Regions from separate parts of the Rhizobium sp. ZK1 genome, predicted to be linked through region 2. Evidence: predicted binding sites of a transcription regulator. Region 2 holds the regulator's gene; each other region holds the start of a gene.
The links. Region 2 encodes LexA, which represses DNA repair genes until DNA is damaged. Its sites were predicted from a motif close to TGTTCNNNNTGTGTTCNG; they were not measured.
Positions count from the first base shown of each region.

Region 1: the regulator LexA is predicted to act here: its motif matches at 2,154-2,171, upstream of ACK9YZ_RS13850 (ribonuclease T2 family protein).
Region 3: the regulator LexA is predicted to act here: its motif matches at 1,766-1,783, upstream of recA (recombinase RecA).
Region 4: the regulator LexA is predicted to act here: its motif matches at 3,467-3,484, upstream of ACK9YZ_RS22310 (2'-5' RNA ligase family protein).

Region 1 is NZ_CP180586.1:2,678,574-2,683,121, reverse strand. Features, by position in the region: gene ACK9YZ_RS13865 (hypothetical protein) at 1-114, shown strand, start outside; partial or broken gene ACK9YZ_RS13870 (CaiB/BaiF CoA transferase family protein) at 1-12, opposite strand, end outside; gene ACK9YZ_RS13860 (DMT family transporter) at 125-1,081, opposite strand; partial or broken gene ACK9YZ_RS13855 (alpha/beta fold hydrolase) at 1,083-2,028, opposite strand; gene ACK9YZ_RS13850 (ribonuclease T2 family protein) at 2,186-2,923, shown strand; gene ettA (energy-dependent translational throttle protein EttA) at 3,032-4,548, shown strand, end outside.
Region 2 is NZ_CP180586.1:1,500,549-1,505,096, reverse strand. Features, by position in the region: gene kdsA (3-deoxy-8-phosphooctulonate synthase) at 1-393, opposite strand, end outside; gene ACK9YZ_RS07805 (VOC family protein) at 390-1,277, opposite strand; gene lexA (transcriptional repressor LexA) at 1,474-2,196, shown strand; gene ACK9YZ_RS07795 (ComEC/Rec2 family competence protein) at 2,177-4,548, opposite strand, start outside.
Region 3 is NZ_CP180586.1:1,778,628-1,783,175, reverse strand. Features, by position in the region: gene ACK9YZ_RS09170 (pseudouridine-5'-phosphate glycosidase) at 1-705, opposite strand, end outside; gene ACK9YZ_RS09165 (carbohydrate kinase family protein) at 736-1,680, opposite strand; gene recA (recombinase RecA) at 1,910-2,998, shown strand; gene alaS (alanine--tRNA ligase) at 3,155-4,548, shown strand, end outside.
Region 4 is NZ_CP180586.1:4,433,738-4,438,285, forward strand. Features, by position in the region: gene phnX (phosphonoacetaldehyde hydrolase) at 1-425, opposite strand, end outside; gene ACK9YZ_RS22300 (TIGR03364 family FAD-dependent oxidoreductase) at 422-1,552, opposite strand; gene ACK9YZ_RS22305 (succinylglutamate desuccinylase/aspartoacylase family protein) at 1,656-2,717, opposite strand; gene ACK9YZ_RS22310 (2'-5' RNA ligase family protein) at 2,787-3,413, opposite strand; gene ACK9YZ_RS22315 (AAA family ATPase) at 3,569-4,288, opposite strand.

The sequences.
Region 1 (4,548 bases), 1.2 Mb from region 2:
GGGTCCGGCCAGCACGCGCGCAAGCTCGATGACCCTGATGCCCGCAAGCGGCGGTTTCTTCTTCACGTCTTGCGTCATGTTCCTCCCCAAATTCCTCCCAAACTCCTCTCATGAGCGGCGGATTTCAGGGCGCCCGCGTCACCTCAGATGTATCGGATACGGGTTTGGAAGCAAAGCGCTGCTCGCGCCAGATGATGTAGAGGCCGGACGCGATGACGATGAGGATGCCGAGCCATTTCAACGCGTCAGGGAAATCGGCGAAGACCAGCCAGGCAAAGACGGTGGCCGAGACGATTTCCAGATATTGCAGCGGCGCCAGCGTGGAGGCCGGTGCGGCCCGATAGGCGTAAGCCGCGAGAATGCCGGTTATCGCCGCGGCAATGCCCGTACCCAGCAGGTAGCCGAAAGCGGGAAGATCGGGTATGGCCGTATCGATGATGTCAGAGCCGCTGCCATAGCCGATGAAGAGGATAACGGCGCAGAAGAAAATGCCCAAGAGGCCGGTCTGGAACTGCATGGCCCAGGGATCTTCGCGGTGCGATAGTACCCGTGTCATCAGCGCGAAGACGGCGATGCAGAAGGCGCTGACGACGGGCAGCAGAGCGATATAGCCGACCTGTTCGAAGCTCGGCTGGATGATCAGCAGGGCGCCCAGGAAGCCGACGGCGCAGGCGCTGTAGCGCCGCCAGCCGATCGTTTCCTTCAGGAAAATGCTGCCGAGGATCGTCAGAATGATCGGCTCGACGAAGAAGATGGCGATGGCATCGGCAACTGCCATGACCTTCAGCGTCGTGACGAAGCAGATCATCGAAATAGTGACCATGGCGCCACGGATGGCATGATACCAGCTCTGCTTCAGCGAAAACTGGATTTTCGCGCCGCGCAGGAAGACGAAAGGCAGCATGGTGAGCGACTGGATGACGAAGCGGAAGCCAGCGACTTCGGTGGACGAGATCGTCGCGGTCGCGAGCTTCGAGAAGATGTCGATCAGCGGCGAGATCATCACCGACAAGAACATAAAAAGCAGGCCAAACGTCACCTCGGAGGCGGCGGGATGGCGTATGGAACTCGTGCTCGTCATCTCAGATCCTTTCGCTCGGGACCGCGCGGATCGCCGCGTCGCACCAGCCGGCGAAATCCGCAATTGCCGTTTGCGCGCCGATCTCGTTCAGCGTTTCATGTCGCATGTCCTGATATATCTCCGTCCTGATACGGGAAAAGCCCTGACTTCTTAAACGCTTTGACAGCGAGAGGACGGCTTTTCCATTGATGGTTGCCGGGTCCTGACCGCCGCCGACCAGATGGATCGGCAGGTCTTTCGGCAGCCTCTCGAGCCGCTCCTTCTCGATGCCGCGGAAGGTGAGGGCGAAGATATCGAGCCAGAGCGATACCGAGGGGCCGAAGCCGCAGAGCGGATCGGCGATATAGGCATTGACCTCGGCCGGATCGTGCGACAGCCAGTCGAATTCCGTTCGGTGGTTGGGAATGGATTTGCCCCAGGCGGAAAATGTCAGCCTCGGCAGCATGTCGCTTGGCACATCCGAGCCTTTGAGCATGCGTTCGGCAAGCAGGATCGCCTGCGCAACGCGGCCGGAAAGTCCAACCGCAAAATTCGAATTCCAGACGGCAAGGGCTGCGAAACGGCCGGGGAGATCGGCGGCGGCATTGAGGGCGATCAGGCCGCCCATCGAATGGCCGAGGAGGATGACGGGCAGGCCGGGGTGGCGGGGCGTGGCAAAGTCATGCACGGCGGCGATATCGTTGATGACGCGCTCTATGCCGCCCCGTCTCGCGAAGCGGCCGAGCGGTGCATCGGGCGCGCTTGTCTCGCCGTGGCCGCGATGGTCATGCGCATAGACATGATAACCTCTTGCCGCCATGGCCTCGGCAAGGCGCCGGTAACGGCGGGAATGTTCGGCAAGCCCGTGTGAAATCATCAGGATAGCGTGCGCCTGGCCCTCTGCAGGCTGGTGATGGCACGCAAGCGAAGCCCCGGCATTCTGAAGCCGGCAATGTCTCGGAAAACATGCATTCCTCCCGCGCCCAAAAGACCAGATCGCAGGACAAATGCAATATTGCGGTTCTCCTCATACATGAGAAAGCGCGATTTTGCTGCGATTCAGGGTTGCGCAATTTTCGGCTTCATGCTTGTTTGTTCCTGTATTGTTCTTTGTCGGGGCTATCAATGGGTAAGTTTTTCCTTTCGGTTTCCATTCTCTTCCTTTCGCTGTCGTCAGTCGGACCCGTATCCGCGCAAGAAAGCGGGCGCACGCGTTTCATCCTTGCGGCAAGCTGGCAACCGGCATTCTGCCAGACCAACCAGAAGAAGGCCGAATGCGCCAGCCAGGGCGGCGAGCGTTATGACGCCACCAACTTTTCTCTCCACGGTCTGTGGCCGATGCGGAAGGACTATTGCGGCGTACCCGCCGACCAGAAAGCCGCCGACAAGGACGGCCAGTGGACGAACCTGCCGACAGTGAGCCTTTCGGCCGAGACGAAGAGCGCGCTCGACAAGGCGATGCCCGGCACGCAATCGGGGCTCGAGCGGCATGAGTGGATCAAGCACGGCACTTGCACGAAGATGAGCGCCGACGAATATTTCGCCACCGCCATTCACCTGATGGGCGATCTCAATGCTTCGGCCGTGCGCGATCTCTTCGCCGCCAACGTCGGCAAGACGCTGAAATCCGATGCGATCAAGGCGGCTTTCGACAAGAGCTTTGGGGCCGGTGCCAGCGACCGCGTGAAAATGAGCTGCCGCCGCGTCGGCAATATCAGAGTGATCAGCGAGCTGACGATCGGGCTTTCGCAGGATGCCGTTTCGGCGCAAGCGAAGGAGAAGGGCCTCGGCGGCCTCATCCAAGGGGCAGGGCAGACGTCCTTCGGCTGCGATGAAGGCCTTGTGGATGCCGCCGGCTTCTGATGGAAACATGCCGAAATCCTGACGAAACAGGGTTTCGGCGTTGCCCGCGGGCGTGGTTTCGCCTACATAGCGGCCACGATTTCAAGTTTCCGCCCGGAGCATCCCAGCATGGCACGCCAGTTCATCTATCATATGTCCGGCCTCAACAAGGCCTATGGCAATAAGAAGATCCTCGAGAATATCCATCTTTCCTTTTATCCCGATGCCAAGATCGGTATCCTGGGTCCGAACGGTGCCGGTAAGTCCACCGTGCTGCGCATCATTGCCGGCCAGGACAAGGAATACACCGGGGAAGCCTGGCTCGCCGAAGGCGCGACGGTCGGCTATCTGGAGCAGGAACCGAAACTCGACCCCAGCAAGACGGTGTTCGAGAACGTCATGGAAGGTGTTGCCTCCAAGACGGCGATCGTCGATCGCTACAACGAATTGATGATGAACTATTCCGACGAGACGGCGGAAGAGGGTGCGAAGCTCCAGGATATCATTGACAGCCAGAACCTCTGGGATCTGGAAAGCCAGGTCGAGATGGCGATGGAAGCCCTGCGCTGCCCGCCGCGCGACGCGGATGTCACGACGCTGTCGGGCGGTGAGCGCCGCCGTATCGCGCTCTGCCGCCTGCTTCTGTCGCAGCCGGACCTGCTGCTGCTCGACGAACCGACCAACCATCTTGACGCCGAAACCATCGCCTGGCTCGAAAAGCATCTGCGCGACTATCCGGGCGCCGTAATGATGATCACCCACGATCGCTACTTCCTGGATAACGTCACCGGCTGGATCCTCGAACTCGACCGCGGCCGCGGCATTCCTTACGAAGGCAACTACTCGGCCTACCTGCAGGCGAAGGCCAAGCGCATGCTGCAGGAAAACCGCGAAGAGGCGGGTCGCCAGAAGGCCATCAGCCGCGAACAGGAATGGATCGCCTCCAGCCCGAAGGCCCGTCAGGCCAAGTCCAAGGCGCGTATCAAGTCTTACGAGCAACTGGTCGAGGCCGCCGAGAAACAGCGTCCGGGCGACGCGCAGATCATTATCCCGGTCAGCGAGCGCCTCGGTCAGGTGGTCATCGAGATGGACGGTATCACCAAGGGCTTCGAGGGCCGCACGCTGATCAACGATCTGTCGATCAAGCTGCCGCCGGGCGGCATCGTCGGCATTATCGGCCCGAACGGCGCCGGCAAGACGACGCTGTTCAAGATGATCACCGGCCAGGAAAAGCCCGACAGTGGTTCGATCCGCATCGGCGAGACCGTGCATCTCGGTTATGTCGACCAGAGCCGCGATGCGCTTGATGGCAACAAGACCGTCTGGGAAGAAATCTCCGGCGGCGCCGAAGTCATCAAGCTTGGCAAGTTCGACATGAACTCGCGCGCCTATTGCGGCGCCTTCAACTTCAAGGGCGGCGATCAGCAGCAGAAGGTCGGCAATCTTTCGGGTGGTCAGCGCAACCGCGTTCACCTTGCCAAGATGTTGAAGGCCGGCGGCAACGTTCTGCTGCTCGACGAACCGACCAACGACCTCGATACGGAAACGCTTGGTGCTCTGGAAAGCGCGCTGGAAGCATTTGCCGGCTGCGCCATTATCATCAGCCACGATCGCATGTTCCTCGACCGTCTGGCCACGCATATTCT
Region 2 (4,548 bases):
AAGATCCGTCTGGCGGCAGAGGAAGGCCGGGATCTGCAGCACGTCGACGGTTTCAGCGACAATGGCGCATTGTTCTGCCGTATGAACATCCGTCAGGACAGGAAAGCCGAATTCTTTCTTGAGGTCGTCGAAAACCTCCATCGCCTTTTCGAGGCCGATACCGCGCTTGGCGGAAATCGAGGTGCGGTTTGCCTTGTCATAGGAGGTCTTGTAGACGAGGCCGATACCGAGCTTGTCGCACAGCTCCTTCAGCGTGCCGCCGACCATGAAGGCATGCTCGCGGCTTTCCATCTGGCACGGACCAGCGATGAGCGAAAGCTTGGCAGAATTGGAAAACAGAACCTGGCCAGCGCCCTCGCCGATCCGGACCTCTGCATTGGTATTGGAGCTCATGGTGTTTCCTCGAAGGCGAAGAGCGTGCCCTGACCGGGCGCGGGCTTCACAAGAATACGGTTGGCCTTGCGTGTATAGGTCACCCCGTTAGCAGCCAAATGCGCTTCTGTCACGGCCAGATCAGCAACCGCAAAGAGGATCGCCCGGCCGCGCAGGCCGCGATCGCTATCCGGCGTCGCCAGATCGAAATAGGCCTCCAGCCCCTCTGGGGTCATCAGGCTGATCTTTGCGTTTCCGGTCGGCACCTCCAGCCCGAAACTCGTGACATCCGCAGAAGCGGCTTTTGCCGCCGCGCGAACGAACTCGCCGAAAGCTGTCGGCTCGGGCGCCGCGAGCGCGATCTCGGCAATGCCTGTCACGCCATTGGCATGGATCTCCAGCGCGCTGCGGTCGGCCGGAAGCGGGTTGATGCGCTCGACAGCGAAGAGAAAAAAATCCGGTGCCCGGAGGTCACCAGCGAAAGCGAGCCGGAAGCCGGCAACACTTTCTGCACCGTCAGGCATTTTCACGGAACGTTCGAACTGCAGCACAGAACCTGCACTGATGCCACTCTTCACGAATCGAGCGTGTTCGTGCTTCGCATCCGCTGTCACAAAGGCGATGGCGGACAGTCCCTCGCTGCCGCAGCGGAAACGGAAAGCCTGATTGCGGGCAGTGAACACATTGCCCTCACGCGCCGTCTCCTCGCTCTCCTCCACACTCGCGACACCCAATGGCTCAAGGTAGGTTTTATCGGTAAAGAAAACACAGGCATTTTCAGTGCCGAAGGGATGGCGGGCATCGGGCGCGACGGTGAAACCGAGCTTGCCCAGCCTTTCGCGGGCAAGCTCGATATCGGTAACCGGCAAAACGAGATGATCGATCGGAAGCATATCCTGGGTCATCAGCTACTCTCCAGCATCACCAGGATGATGTGCTTCAGCAGGCGCTACGAAGCAAGGCCGGGCAGGCTTTCCGCAGATAAAAATAAAATTCTCAGCAGAATGAACAGAAGTTTTACGAAAATTTAGCCACTTGCGGAACACATATGGAACATATAGTGTCCGTTCTGGATTTGTTTCAAGACTGGGGTTAGACGCCATGCTCACGCGCAAACAACAGGAACTCCTTCTTTTCATTCACGAAAGGATGAAGGAGTCAGGCGTTCCGCCGTCTTTCGATGAGATGAAGGATGCGCTGGATCTGGCCTCGAAATCCGGTATTCACCGGCTGATCACGGCGCTCGAGGAACGCGGCTTCATTCGCCGGCTTCCGAACCGGGCACGCGCGCTCGAAGTCATCAAGTTGCCGGAAGCCTACAGCCCAAGCCTGCAGCCTCGGCGCGGCTTTTCGCCGAGCGTCATCGAGGGCAGCCTCGGAAAGCCTCAGCCGTTGGCTCCCGCTCCGGCAAAGCCTGCACCTGCTGCCGACAACGGCAATTCGATTTCTGTGCCGGTCATGGGGCGCATCGCCGCCGGCGTGCCGATCTCGGCAATCCAGAACAATACGCACGACATCAATGTTCCCGCCGACATGCTGGGCTCGGGTGAGCATTATGCGCTCGAGGTTCGTGGCGACTCGATGATCGAAGCCGGCATCTTCGATGGCGACACGGTCATCATCCGCAACGGCAGCACCGCCAATCCCGGTGATATTGTCGTGGCACTCGTCGACGAGGAGGAAGCGACGCTCAAGCGTTTTCGCCGCAAGGGTGCATCGATTGCACTCGAAGCAGCAAACCCCGCTTATGAGACGCGCATCTTCCCGCCGGATCGCGTCAAGGTCCAGGGCAAGCTCGTCGGCCTCATTCGCCGCTATCACTGACCGGTGACGTACTGGCGTCTGCGAAACTGTCGCTGCGCCAGTCATAGGCACGGTGGCGCATCCAGGGCCGTCGCAACGTGTCGAATGCAGTTGTGATCTCAGTTCCCTTATCGGTAAAACGAAGTTCGACGGAGCCTGTTCTGCGTAGTGTCTCGCCAGTAAAGAGCAATGCGCCGGAGCGACAATGGTCAAACGGCAAACGGACAGGGGTAACGACGATATCGGCCGTATCGCAGGCCGGCCCGAGATAGGCTGCATTGTCGATGATCGTCAGTTTCTTTCCATTCCCGAGCAAGGTAGTGCACCAGGCGCCCTTCTGGCAGGAGAAGCGCGATGGCGAGCTTGCTGCGGCATGTCTCATTGCTGCTCTGGCTTCGTCCTGCTGATCCCGTGACAGCTGCAGCCGTTTGCCTTCAGGCGCAGCGGGGACATTGACAGCCTGGAGCATGAACGGCTTTCGATGCTCTTCCATGGCAAGCGCCCGCTGCCATTGTTCGAAGATGAAGGCAGGAGGCTTTTCGCGATTCGAAGCTATCGCCTCTCCATCGACAACAGCAACCAGGCCGCCATCTTCGGCGATGGTGATGTCGGGCATCGCCTCGACCGGAAGCAACGCGACGGCAAGCGTGGAAACCGCAACGATTGCTGTTCCGGCGTGCCGCAGTCTGGTTCTGAGCAAGGTTAGCAGCAGAAACCCGAAGACGGCTGTCGGGAAGTACCAGCCGGGCAAACGGCCCACATCGATATTGCCGCCCCAGCTCGATACCGTCTTTGCGATTTTTATCACCAGATCGAGCCCGAAGCCTGCGACCTGCCACATCGGGCCATCGAGGCCAAAAGGCATCAGCAGCATCGCCAGCATCCCGGCAGGCATGACGATGAAGGAAATGACAGGCATGGCCGCGAGATTTGCCGGCAGGCCGTAGGCAGTCAGCCGGTGAAAATGCTCGATCGAAAACAGCGCGGTCGAGAAACCGCCGATGAGCGACGTCAGGAAAATGCCGCCGAAGAAGCTGCCAATCATGAGGACAGGTTTGAGGATCGGCAGCTTGGCAAAGGCATTCTCCCGCATCGGACGCACTTTCCAGAGGTCGTAACCGGCGACCAGGGCAAGCGTTGCGGCAAAGGACATCTGGAAACTCGGCCCCAGCACCTCCGATGGCGAGACTGCGAGGATTAGGAGCGCGGACAGCGCCACGTTTCTAAGGCTGATCGACGGCCGGTCAAAGAAGACGGCAACCAGCATGATCGCCATCATGATGAAAGCGCGTTCGGCGGAGACGGCAAAACCCGAGATCAGATAATAAGCCGTCACCGCAGCGAGCGCGCCGGCCGCCGCGATTTTCTTGGTCGGCCATGCCTGGGCAATGGCGGGAAAAAGACTGAGGATGACCCGCAGGCCGACAAAGAAGATGCCGGCGGAGAGCGCCATATTGAGACCGGAGATCGCGATGATGTGGGCAAGGCCGGATTGCCGTAGCGCCTCGGTCGTTTCATCCGAGATCGCCCGTCTCTCATCGGTGACAAGTGAAGCAGCAAAGGCGCCGGTATCACCCGGCAGGACGGAGCGGATTCGATCGCCGATGCCGCTCCTGAGCCGATAGAGCCATTCCAGGGTCGCCTCACCGAACGAGCCCGCCTGCTGCGGCTGCGACGCAGCCTTTTTCGGCGCACCATAGAAAAAGCCGTTGGCACCAATGCCATCGAAATAGGCGCTGAAAGCAAAATCGTTGAGGTGGGGAAGTGCCGGTCCCGCCGGAGGCGTGAGACGTGCCCTGCCCTCGATGACGTCACCAAGCTCAAAGGGCTGCGTGGCGCCCCGGACCAGGACGGAAATGCGCTTGGGTGGACGCTTGATCTCAGGAGCATCCGTTCCGGTAACAGCAAGAATATAGCGCCAGCGCCCTCTTCCATCGCCTTCGCGACGCTCGATGCGGCCGGTCACCGTTGTCGTTACGGCGGAATCCAGGATCAAGGTCCGCGCCCGCCATGTTTCGACCTGTGCCGAAAGCATTCCACCGGCAAAGAGAAGCAGAGCAAGCAGCGTCGCCCGCAATTGCGTCCGGCCATATCCGCAGAGCGCAACGGCAAGGAGGAGGACAAACAGGCAGAGACCAAGCGAGACGACCGGAAAATCCGAAACTGCCAGAAACCAGGTCGCGGCACCCGCACCGAGAAAGACCGGCGAGAAGAGAATGAGGCGACCGTGGCCAGCCTCTTCCCCGGCCATGCGAATAGACGATTCGGCGTGTTGTTTCGCAATGCCAATCAGCCGCCGCTGCAGCGGAACAGCAGCTTGCGTCCTTACCGGTTGCGTCACAATGGCGCGCGGTGCGACATCGGCAAAATCCA
Region 3 (4,548 bases), 280 kb from region 2:
AGGATTGGCGATCAGCATGCCGCCTTCGATGCCAAGCTGCTCGCGGGTTGTCTGGAAATTGGCGATCGCGGCCGGGCTGTTCAGGGTCAGAGGGCTGCGGATGCCTGAGGAGCGCGACCAGAAGGCGGGGAATTCATCGCTTTCATAGGTGACGACGGGCACGCCGCGGGTTTCCAGCACTTCCAGCGTCTTCGGAATATCGAGGATCGCCTTGGCGCCGGCGCAGACGACGATGACGCCGGTGCGGGCGAGCTCTTCGAGGTCGGCGGAGATATCGAATGTTTCTTCGGCGCCACGATGCACGCCGCCAATACCGCCGGTCGCGAAGACCCTGATGCCGGCGCGAGCTGCCGCGATCATCGTAGCGGCAACGGTGGTCGCACCGGTGCGGCGTTCGGCGATCGCGAAGGCGATATCGGCGCGCGAGATCTTCATCACGTCCTTGGCCTGGGCGAGCTGCTCCAGCTCTGCAGCTTCGAGGCCGATATGCAGCGTGCCGTGGATAACGGCGATGGTCGCGGGAACGGCACCCTGATCGCGGATGATCGCTTCGACGCTGCGCGCCATTTCGATATTGCCGGGATAGGGCATGCCATGGGTGATGATGGTCGATTCGAGCGCCACGATCGGGGCGCCGCGCTGCTTGGCTGCGGCCACTTCCTTCGAGTAGGAGATCGGCAGCAGGGGCGAGATGGGTTTGGTCATGATCCGTATCCGTTTATCGATTTAGCGGCTTCAATGCAGAATTCTCGCCGCCGGGACAAGCGAAAGCATGTCTCGGAGCAGTTCCGGCGAAAGATTTTCGTTCACGGCATGCGATGATTGCACGGTCAATGCTGCCGCCGCCGCGCCATGACGGACCGCCTCTTCGAGCGGCAGGCCACGCATGAGCGCAGAGAGCGTGCCGGCTGCCAGCGAATCTCCCGCGCCGGTGACATCGGCGACAATGTCCGAAATCGGTGGCTGAAGGACAAACGCACGTCCATCCTTGAAGGCGACGAGTTCGCGCTGACCGCGGGTGACGACCGCACCACCAATGCCGATGTCACCGAGCAGGGACGGCCAGGCGGTCGCGTCTTCCGGACGGTCACCGACAAGGGCCGCAGCCTCGGCCTCATTGAGGAAGAGATAGTCGATGCCATCGAGGCAGGGCAGGAGGCGCACGACCTTGGCCGGCGAAATGGCGATTGCCGCGACCGGCTTGCCGAGTGCCTTTGCCTTTGCGACGATCGCCACTGCCGTTTCCTCCGGCAGGTTGGCATCGAAGAGGATGAAATCGGTGGCGGCGAAGGCGTCGCGCACCCAGCGGATCGAGAGCCGCCGCGGCGCGAAGAAGCGGTAGAGGTCCATATCCGCCAGCGCGATGACGAGGTTGCCGTCCTTCTCGATGATCGCCGTATAGCTCGGCGTCTTGCGATCGAGGAACACGAAGGGGCGGTCGTTGATGCCGGCAAAGTCGGCCGCCTCGCTCACCATCTCGCCGATCGGGTCACCGCCGCGTGGCGAAATCATCGTTACGTCGAAACCGAGTCGGGCGAGATTACGCGCCGCATTGAAGCCACCGCCGCCCGGTTCCTCGAACCATGTTCCGGGGTTGCTGGCACCAGGCGCCGTCTCTCCGGCAATGCGGCCGCGGCGATCGATATGGGCGCCGCCGAGGACGAGAATCTTGCGGCTCATTTCTGCACTCCCCAAGCGAATCGAATGGTGGGCAAAGCTGCCGCATTCACTTGCCGAAACGCATTAAGCCGTTGCTTTGCATCGATAAAACAAAAATAGAACACGGGCCGTTTTACCTTTTTCTTTCAATTATTTGCAACCCCATTGCGAAATAAGAACAAATGGGGTACAAACTTCACATCAGCGGCGACATTGCTTGAGCAGCGTCAATAACCTAAAGGTGGATCGAATGTCTCAGAATTCATTGCGGCTCGTAGAGGACAAATCGGTGGACAAAAGCAAGGCGCTCGAAGCGGCACTCTCACAGATCGAGCGGTCGTTCGGCAAGGGCTCGATCATGAAACTCGGCTCGAACGAGAACATCGTCGAGATCGAAACGGTTTCCACGGGTTCGCTCAGCCTCGATATCGCTCTCGGCATCGGCGGTCTGCCGAAGGGTCGTATCATCGAGATCTACGGTCCGGAAAGCTCCGGTAAGACGACGCTCGCGCTGCAGACCATTGCCGAAGCGCAGAAGAAGGGCGGCATCTGCGCCTTCGTCGATGCCGAACATGCGCTCGATCCGGTCTATGCCCGCAAGCTCGGCGTCGACCTGCAGAACCTTTTGATCTCCCAGCCGGACACCGGCGAACAGGCGCTTGAAATCACCGATACGCTGGTGCGCTCCGGCGCCATCGACGTGCTCGTCGTCGACTCGGTTGCAGCGCTGACGCCGCGCGCCGAAATCGAAGGCGAAATGGGCGACAACCTGCCGGGCATGCAGGCCCGTCTGATGAGCCAGGCGCTGCGCAAGCTGACGGCTTCGATCTCCAAATCGAATACGATGGTGATCTTCATCAACCAGATCCGCATGAAGATCGGCGTCATGTTCGGTTCGCCGGAAACGACGACCGGCGGTAACGCGCTCAAGTTCTACGCCTCCGTCCGTCTCGACATCCGCCGCATCGGCCAGGTCAAGGAACGCGAAGAGGTGATCGGCAACCAGACGCGCGTCAAGGTCGTCAAGAACAAGATGGCGCCTCCCTTCAAGCAGGTCGAATTCGACATCATGTATGGCGAAGGCGTCTCCAAGACCGGCGAACTCGTCGATCTCGGCGTCAAGGCCGGCATCGTCGAGAAATCGGGCGCCTGGTTCTCCTACAACAGCCAGCGCCTCGGCCAGGGCCGCGAAAACGCCAAGACTTTTCTGCGCGACAATCCGGATCTCGCCCGCGAGATCGAAACGGCGCTTCGCCAGAATGCCGGCCTGATCGCCGACCGCTTCCTGCAGAATGGCGGACCTGACGCCGGTGACGATGCAGGTGATGGCGATATGTAATTTTCGCCTCTACTGTTGAAGCAGATTTCCTGCCGGCCGCATTCCCCAACGAGAATGCGGCCGGTTTTGTTTGTTTGCTGGACAGTGGCTAGGTCGAACGATAAAAGCCGATGGATTTAATTTTACCTGCCTGCAGGCAGCATCGAAGGGCATGAAATGAGCGGTGTAAACGATATCCGGTCGACCTTCCTCGACTACTTCAAGAAGAACGGCCACGAGATCGTTCCATCGAGCCCGCTCGTGCCGCGCAACGATCCGACGCTGATGTTCACCAATGCCGGCATGGTGCAGTTCAAGAACGTTTTCACCGGTCTCGAAAAGCGTCCCTATTCGACGGCGACCACCTCGCAGAAGTGCGTGCGCGCCGGCGGCAAGCATAACGACCTCGACAATGTCGGCTATACCGCGCGCCACCTGACATTCTTCGAAATGCTCGGCAACTTCTCCTTCGGCGACTATTTCAAGGAGAATGCGATCGAGCTTGCCTGGAAGCTCGTCACCGAAGGTTTCGACCTGCCGAAGAATCGCCTGCTGGTAACCGTCTATTCCGAAGATGAAGAGGCTGCGACGCTCTGGAAGAAGATCGCCGGTTTCTCCGACGACAAGATCATCCGCATCCCGACGTCGGACAATTTCTGGCAGATGGGCGATACCGGCCCCTGCGGTCCGTGCTCGGAAATCTTCATCGACCAGGGCGAGAATATCTGGGGCGGCCCTCCCGGCTCGCCGGAAGAAGATGGCGACCGGTTCCTGGAATTCTGGAACCTCGTCTTCATGCAGTTCGAACAGACCGAGCCCGGCGTGCGCAACCCGCTGCCGCGTCCGTCTATCGATACAGGCATGGGTCTGGAGCGCATGGCCGCCGTTCTGCAGGGCGTCCAGAGCGTCTTCGACACCGACCTGTTCCGCACCCTGATCGGCGCCATCGAAGATACGATGGGCGTAAAGGCTGAAGGTTCCGCAAGCCATCGCGTCATCGCCGACCACCTTCGCTCGTCGGCCTTCCTGATCGCCGATGGCGTGCTGCCGTCGAATGAGGGCCGCGGCTACGTGCTGCGCCGTATCATGCGCCGCGCCATGCGCCATGCGCAGCTTCTCGGCGCCAAGGAACCGCTGATCTACAAGCTGCTGCCGACTCTGGTGCAGCAGATGGGTCGCGCCTATCCGGAACTGGTGCGCGCCGAGGCGCTGATCTCCGAAACGCTGAAGCTCGAGGAAAACCGCTTCCGCAAGACGCTGGAGCGTGGCCTGTCGCTGCTGTCGGATGCGACGACAGACCTCGGCAAGGGCGACATGCTGGACGGCGAGACCGCCTTCAAGCTCTACGACACCTACGGCTTCCCGCTCGATCTGACACAGGACGCGCTGCGCGCCCGCGAGATCGGCGTCGACATCTCCGGCTTCACCGATGCGATGCAGCGCCAGAAAGCCGAAGCCCGCTCGCACTGGGCCGGCTCCGGCGAGAAGGCAACCGAAACCGTCTGGTTCGAGCTCAAGGAAAAGCACGGAGCGACCGAGTTCCTGGGTTATGACACGGAAACGGCTGAAGG
Region 4 (4,548 bases), 1.6 Mb from region 2:
CCCTGCTCGGCGGCGAGCGGCAACACCCATTCCATGATCGAGCGCGTATAACCCGTCGTCGAGCCGATCTTCATCTGCCGCTCGCGCAGGTATTCGATCGTCTCGATCGCGCCCGGCACCAGCGTGCAGTAATCGACCACGACAGCTTCGTTCAGCGGCACGAAGAGCTCGTAGACCTTATCGATCGCCGCTTCGTTCGGAAGCGCGCCTTGCGCCGCCTGCCAGCGGGCAGCGATATGCGGCTCGGCCAGCATCGCGGCAATATGCGCCCGCTTCGGAAGCCCCATCGGCTTGCGGGCATCGGCGATCGTCACCTCGACGCCGAATTTGCCGAAGGTTTCCACAAAGGCGCCCATCGGTGCGAAGGAGCCGAAATCGATCATCGTGCCGGCCCAGTCGAAGATCACTGCCTTGAATTGCGTCATGCTGCGCTCCCGTAAAGATCCTCGATGGTTTCCTCGCCGATGCCGAAGGCGGTCGAAGCACCGCAGCCCGCCGTGACGACGACGATGCGCAATGCGTCAGAAGGCTTGTCCGTGAAGCGCCAGCGGTCCGGGGCGGAGGCATAGGTTCCGATCCAGCGCTCGGTGATGAAGCGTCCCGGCAGATTGAGCACGGCGTCCATCTCGTCGAGGGTCAGCCGATCGACCCGCTCCAGACCGAAAGGATCGGGCGTTTCGGAGTAATGATGACTGTCGCCGACGATCAGCGAGCCGTCCTCCGATTGCGTGACGATCAGGTGGATGCCGTTTTCCCGTTCCGGCTTGAATTCCCTGTCGAGCCGTGCCTTCAGGGCCGTCGCTTCAGGCAATTCGGCATAGCCGAGATAACGCCCAAGCCCGAGATCGGACATGACGGCAGTGCTCAGCGAAACCCGCTGAGCCGGCACGATACGCATCATCTGCAGCTTGCAGCGCGTGACGTTATAGGCAGCAATCCGGTCAGCAAACAGGCTCTTGAAATCGTCGCCGGGGCAGACGACCACGATCTCCGCTTCGATCACACCGGTTGAAGTCTCGATCCGTGGCGGTTCCACGGCGTTCACCGCTGTCGAGCGGCGGAAGTCGATGCCATATTTGACTTGGAGATAGCGGGCGAGCAGCGGAATGGCCGTGCGGGATTCGACGCGCAGTTCATGCGGGCTGTAGAGCGTGAAGCGGCTCGCTTCCTGCCGCAGCGCCGGCACAAGCCGCCGCGCCTCGTCGAGCGTCAGCCTTTCGCAGCCTTCGCCCATCGGTGTGCGCAGGAAGGCGTCGATCACGGCTTCGGATTCGTCGAGCCTTGCCGCGAGCAAAAGCCCGCGTTGCAGAACGTCGATGCCGGCATCGTCGACAATCTCGGCCCAGATATCACGGGCCCGGCGTGCCTTGTCCCAGCAGTCGCCGGCCTGCTGGCCGGTCACCGTCACAAAGCCGAAATTGCGCACCGAGGCGCCATTTGCCTGTGCGTCGCGGTCGATAACGACGACCCGTTTGCCGCGCTTTGCCGCCGCCAACGCATGCGCCAGCCCGACAATACCCGCGCCGACGATCGCAATGTCGTAATGCGGCATGAAAGCTCCTTCGCAACATGTCTGCCACGGCTTGGCGGATTTTTTTGAAGCCTGTGTGACAGTTGCGCGGCGCCTTACATGCGCATGTGGAAAAGAACGCCGGTCAGTCTTCCAGCGTACCGGCCTTTCGCGTTGCCTTGCTCGGTCGGTCGGCCGCGATCTTCATCAGGTCGCCACGCCGGCGTACGAGCCGATCGGACGTGCGGGTGAGCAGCAGCCCGTCCTGTGGCGCGCGGATATCGATATCGCCTTCGGCAAAGCCCGGGCGGGTGACGATCGTGGCCAGAAGCTCTCCTTCCGAAACACGCTCGCCGATATTGCGGTGAAACAGCACGGTGCCGCCCTGCGGCGCGCGAACAATCTCGACATTGTCGAGCGGCACGGCCGGCCCGGAGAAGGAAGCATCTCCGGCCGCTTTGCCGCTGACAACACCGCGCCCGATTAGGAACTGCAGAAGACCTTCGGCGTCTTTGTCGGCCATGCCAGGATAGACATCGCGCCGGCCGCGCAGTTCCACCGTCACGGAAAGCTTGCCCGGAAGCCTTGCTTTGCGCTCGCCCGGCACCTCATATTTCCAGGCGAAGCTAACCGCTTCTTCGAAGGCTGAGCTCTCACCATCCGAAAGCAGTACCGCTTCCATATCGAGCGCGCTCGCAAGATCCGCCGCCTCTGGCCAGAAAGCTTCGTCGATATAGGCATATTGCAGCGATTCATCGTCGCAATGCAGGTCGATCACAAGATCGGCGTCGAGCGCCATATGGATCAGCTCCCGCTTCAGCCGATCGGCAGCCGGATATTTATCAAGCTCGTCAATGAGTTCTGGCTGGTCACGGACGGAGATCAGCGGAAAGTCGCGGTTGAAATTGGTCCTCGAACCGAGATCGAACCGGCCTTGCAGTTCGCCGAAATGCGATTGTGCCGCTCCGATCGGGTTTGCCTGAGGCACGAGCGTGATATCACCGGTGATCCGCCCTTCGCTTTCGGCCTCCCGTAACTTGCCGCAGAGGAAATGCGCCAGCGCCGTTCCCGGCAGTTCGTTCGCATGCAGTGCGGCCTGGATATAGACCTTGGGCGCGGCAGGATCATTTCCCTTGAAACGCATGACTGGCAACCGCCATTCGACGCCGGGAGTATCGCCGGGGATGATGACCTCTGAAACGTCCACTGTCTTGCTCCGCATTTCGTATTGGGTGGGGAGTCTTATGCGAATCCCCCTCCAAGGCGCAAGCGCGACTCAGCCGAGCAGCGGCCAACGGCCGACGACCTTGTGCTCGCTCTTTCCATAGATACTGTGGATCAGCAGGAACTCCCGGATATTCCACTGCACTGGCCGGTTAAGCTTTTCAGGCAGAACGGTCTTGCGATCGTAGAGGAGTGTCATGTGCGGCGTCAGGTGGCCGCCGAGGTTATAGGGTAATCCAGCCTCGTATAAGCCCTCCTGGATCTGGCGACGAAGATCTAGCAGCGCCTCGTTTTCCTGCCTGCTGCAGATGACGAAGGCCTGCGGCTCGCCTGGATGGCTGAAGCTCATGACCTCATCGAGCACGAGATCGAACGGCCGGGCGCGCACTGTCGCAGCAACCTGTTCTGCGCCGAACACGATATCCTGCGGCAGCCTGCGGTAGGCGCCGATACCATTCAGCGTGACATGAAGCAACTCGCGGGGCCGGGGAGGTCCGGTCAGTGAGTGGGCGTTGCGATAGGCTTGAGCGATCTCCAGCGCTTCGCAAGCCGCTTCGATGGTCGGGCGAAGCATGAAGAATAGCCGGTGGTGACGTTCCCCGACGGGCGTGGATTTCTTCCGGGGATCTGAGCCATTCGGATCGAGTGGAAAGTGAGGCATTTGAACTACGGACTGCATCGCCCGCCTCCTTGTTGCACAAGAAGGAGCTTACCGAAGTCGATCTGTTTGTAAAGAACAAAACAAGAACATTTATCGCAGAAGTTATGCTCGAAACAGAAACGGCTACCGAAAGGCAGCCGCTTGCAGGCATCGAATGAACGGGGAATGGCGTCTTAAGCCGCGCTCTTGACGACGTCAGTTGCCTTCTTCGAAGACTTGGCGCGCGCGGACTTTGGCGGCACGAGACGAAGAATGTCCTCTGCCAAAAGACGAGCATTGCCCTGCGCCTTGTCGAGGTTGCTGACGCGTGCAGGATCCATCGTATAGAGGCTGCCGCCGGAGACGAACATGTCGCGGTAGGCGGCGCGTTCGATCAGTGCCGTATCGATGACGTTCACCTGCTGCTGCGCTAGCAGTCCCTTGACGGCCAGGAGCGCACGCGTGGTGATGATCGAGCTGATGCGGGTCAGGACGACCGAATGCGGGATGCGGATATCGTGCTGGGAAGCAAGCTGCTTCATGATTTCCAGCACCTGCGCGCCGCCGACGGCATCCATGGCGCAGCCCTGCACCGGAACCATGACATGATCGGAAAAGCCGATGGCCTTCGCCATCAATGGGCTCATGCCGGCCGGCAGGTCGACGATGATATAACCGCCGCGCTTCTTTAGGTCCTTGATCTGCTGTTCGATCGTATCTTCCGCGACATTGGAGATCACGGCGAATTCGGCTGCTTCACCGGACAGACGGTGCCAGCGGCTGGCCCACTGCTGCGGATCGGCATCCAGAACGGAAACGCGATGGCCACGGCGAGGCAGTTCTGTGGCAAGAACGAGAGCGACCGTCGTCTTGCCGGCGCCCCCTTTCGTATTCGCAAATGTAATGATTGGCATCGATTACCTCGGGTTGATGAGTTGACGGCGGTCATCCCTGGGAGAGGCCCGTCTCGGGCTTTAAGGAACAGCGGCTTTCGCAGTGATGAGATGAAAAGGTCAAACAGCAACCTTGCGTGGCGCTGTTTTTCCTTGCTTTCCGAGGTTGATTTTTTTGGGGTGCAATTCTTAGCCGACCAGTGGCAGCGAGCCGCGGTGCTTACCGAACTTTAGGGCGTTAAAATCACTCAGCAGCCTGGCGTGGCTATATTTTGTGGCAA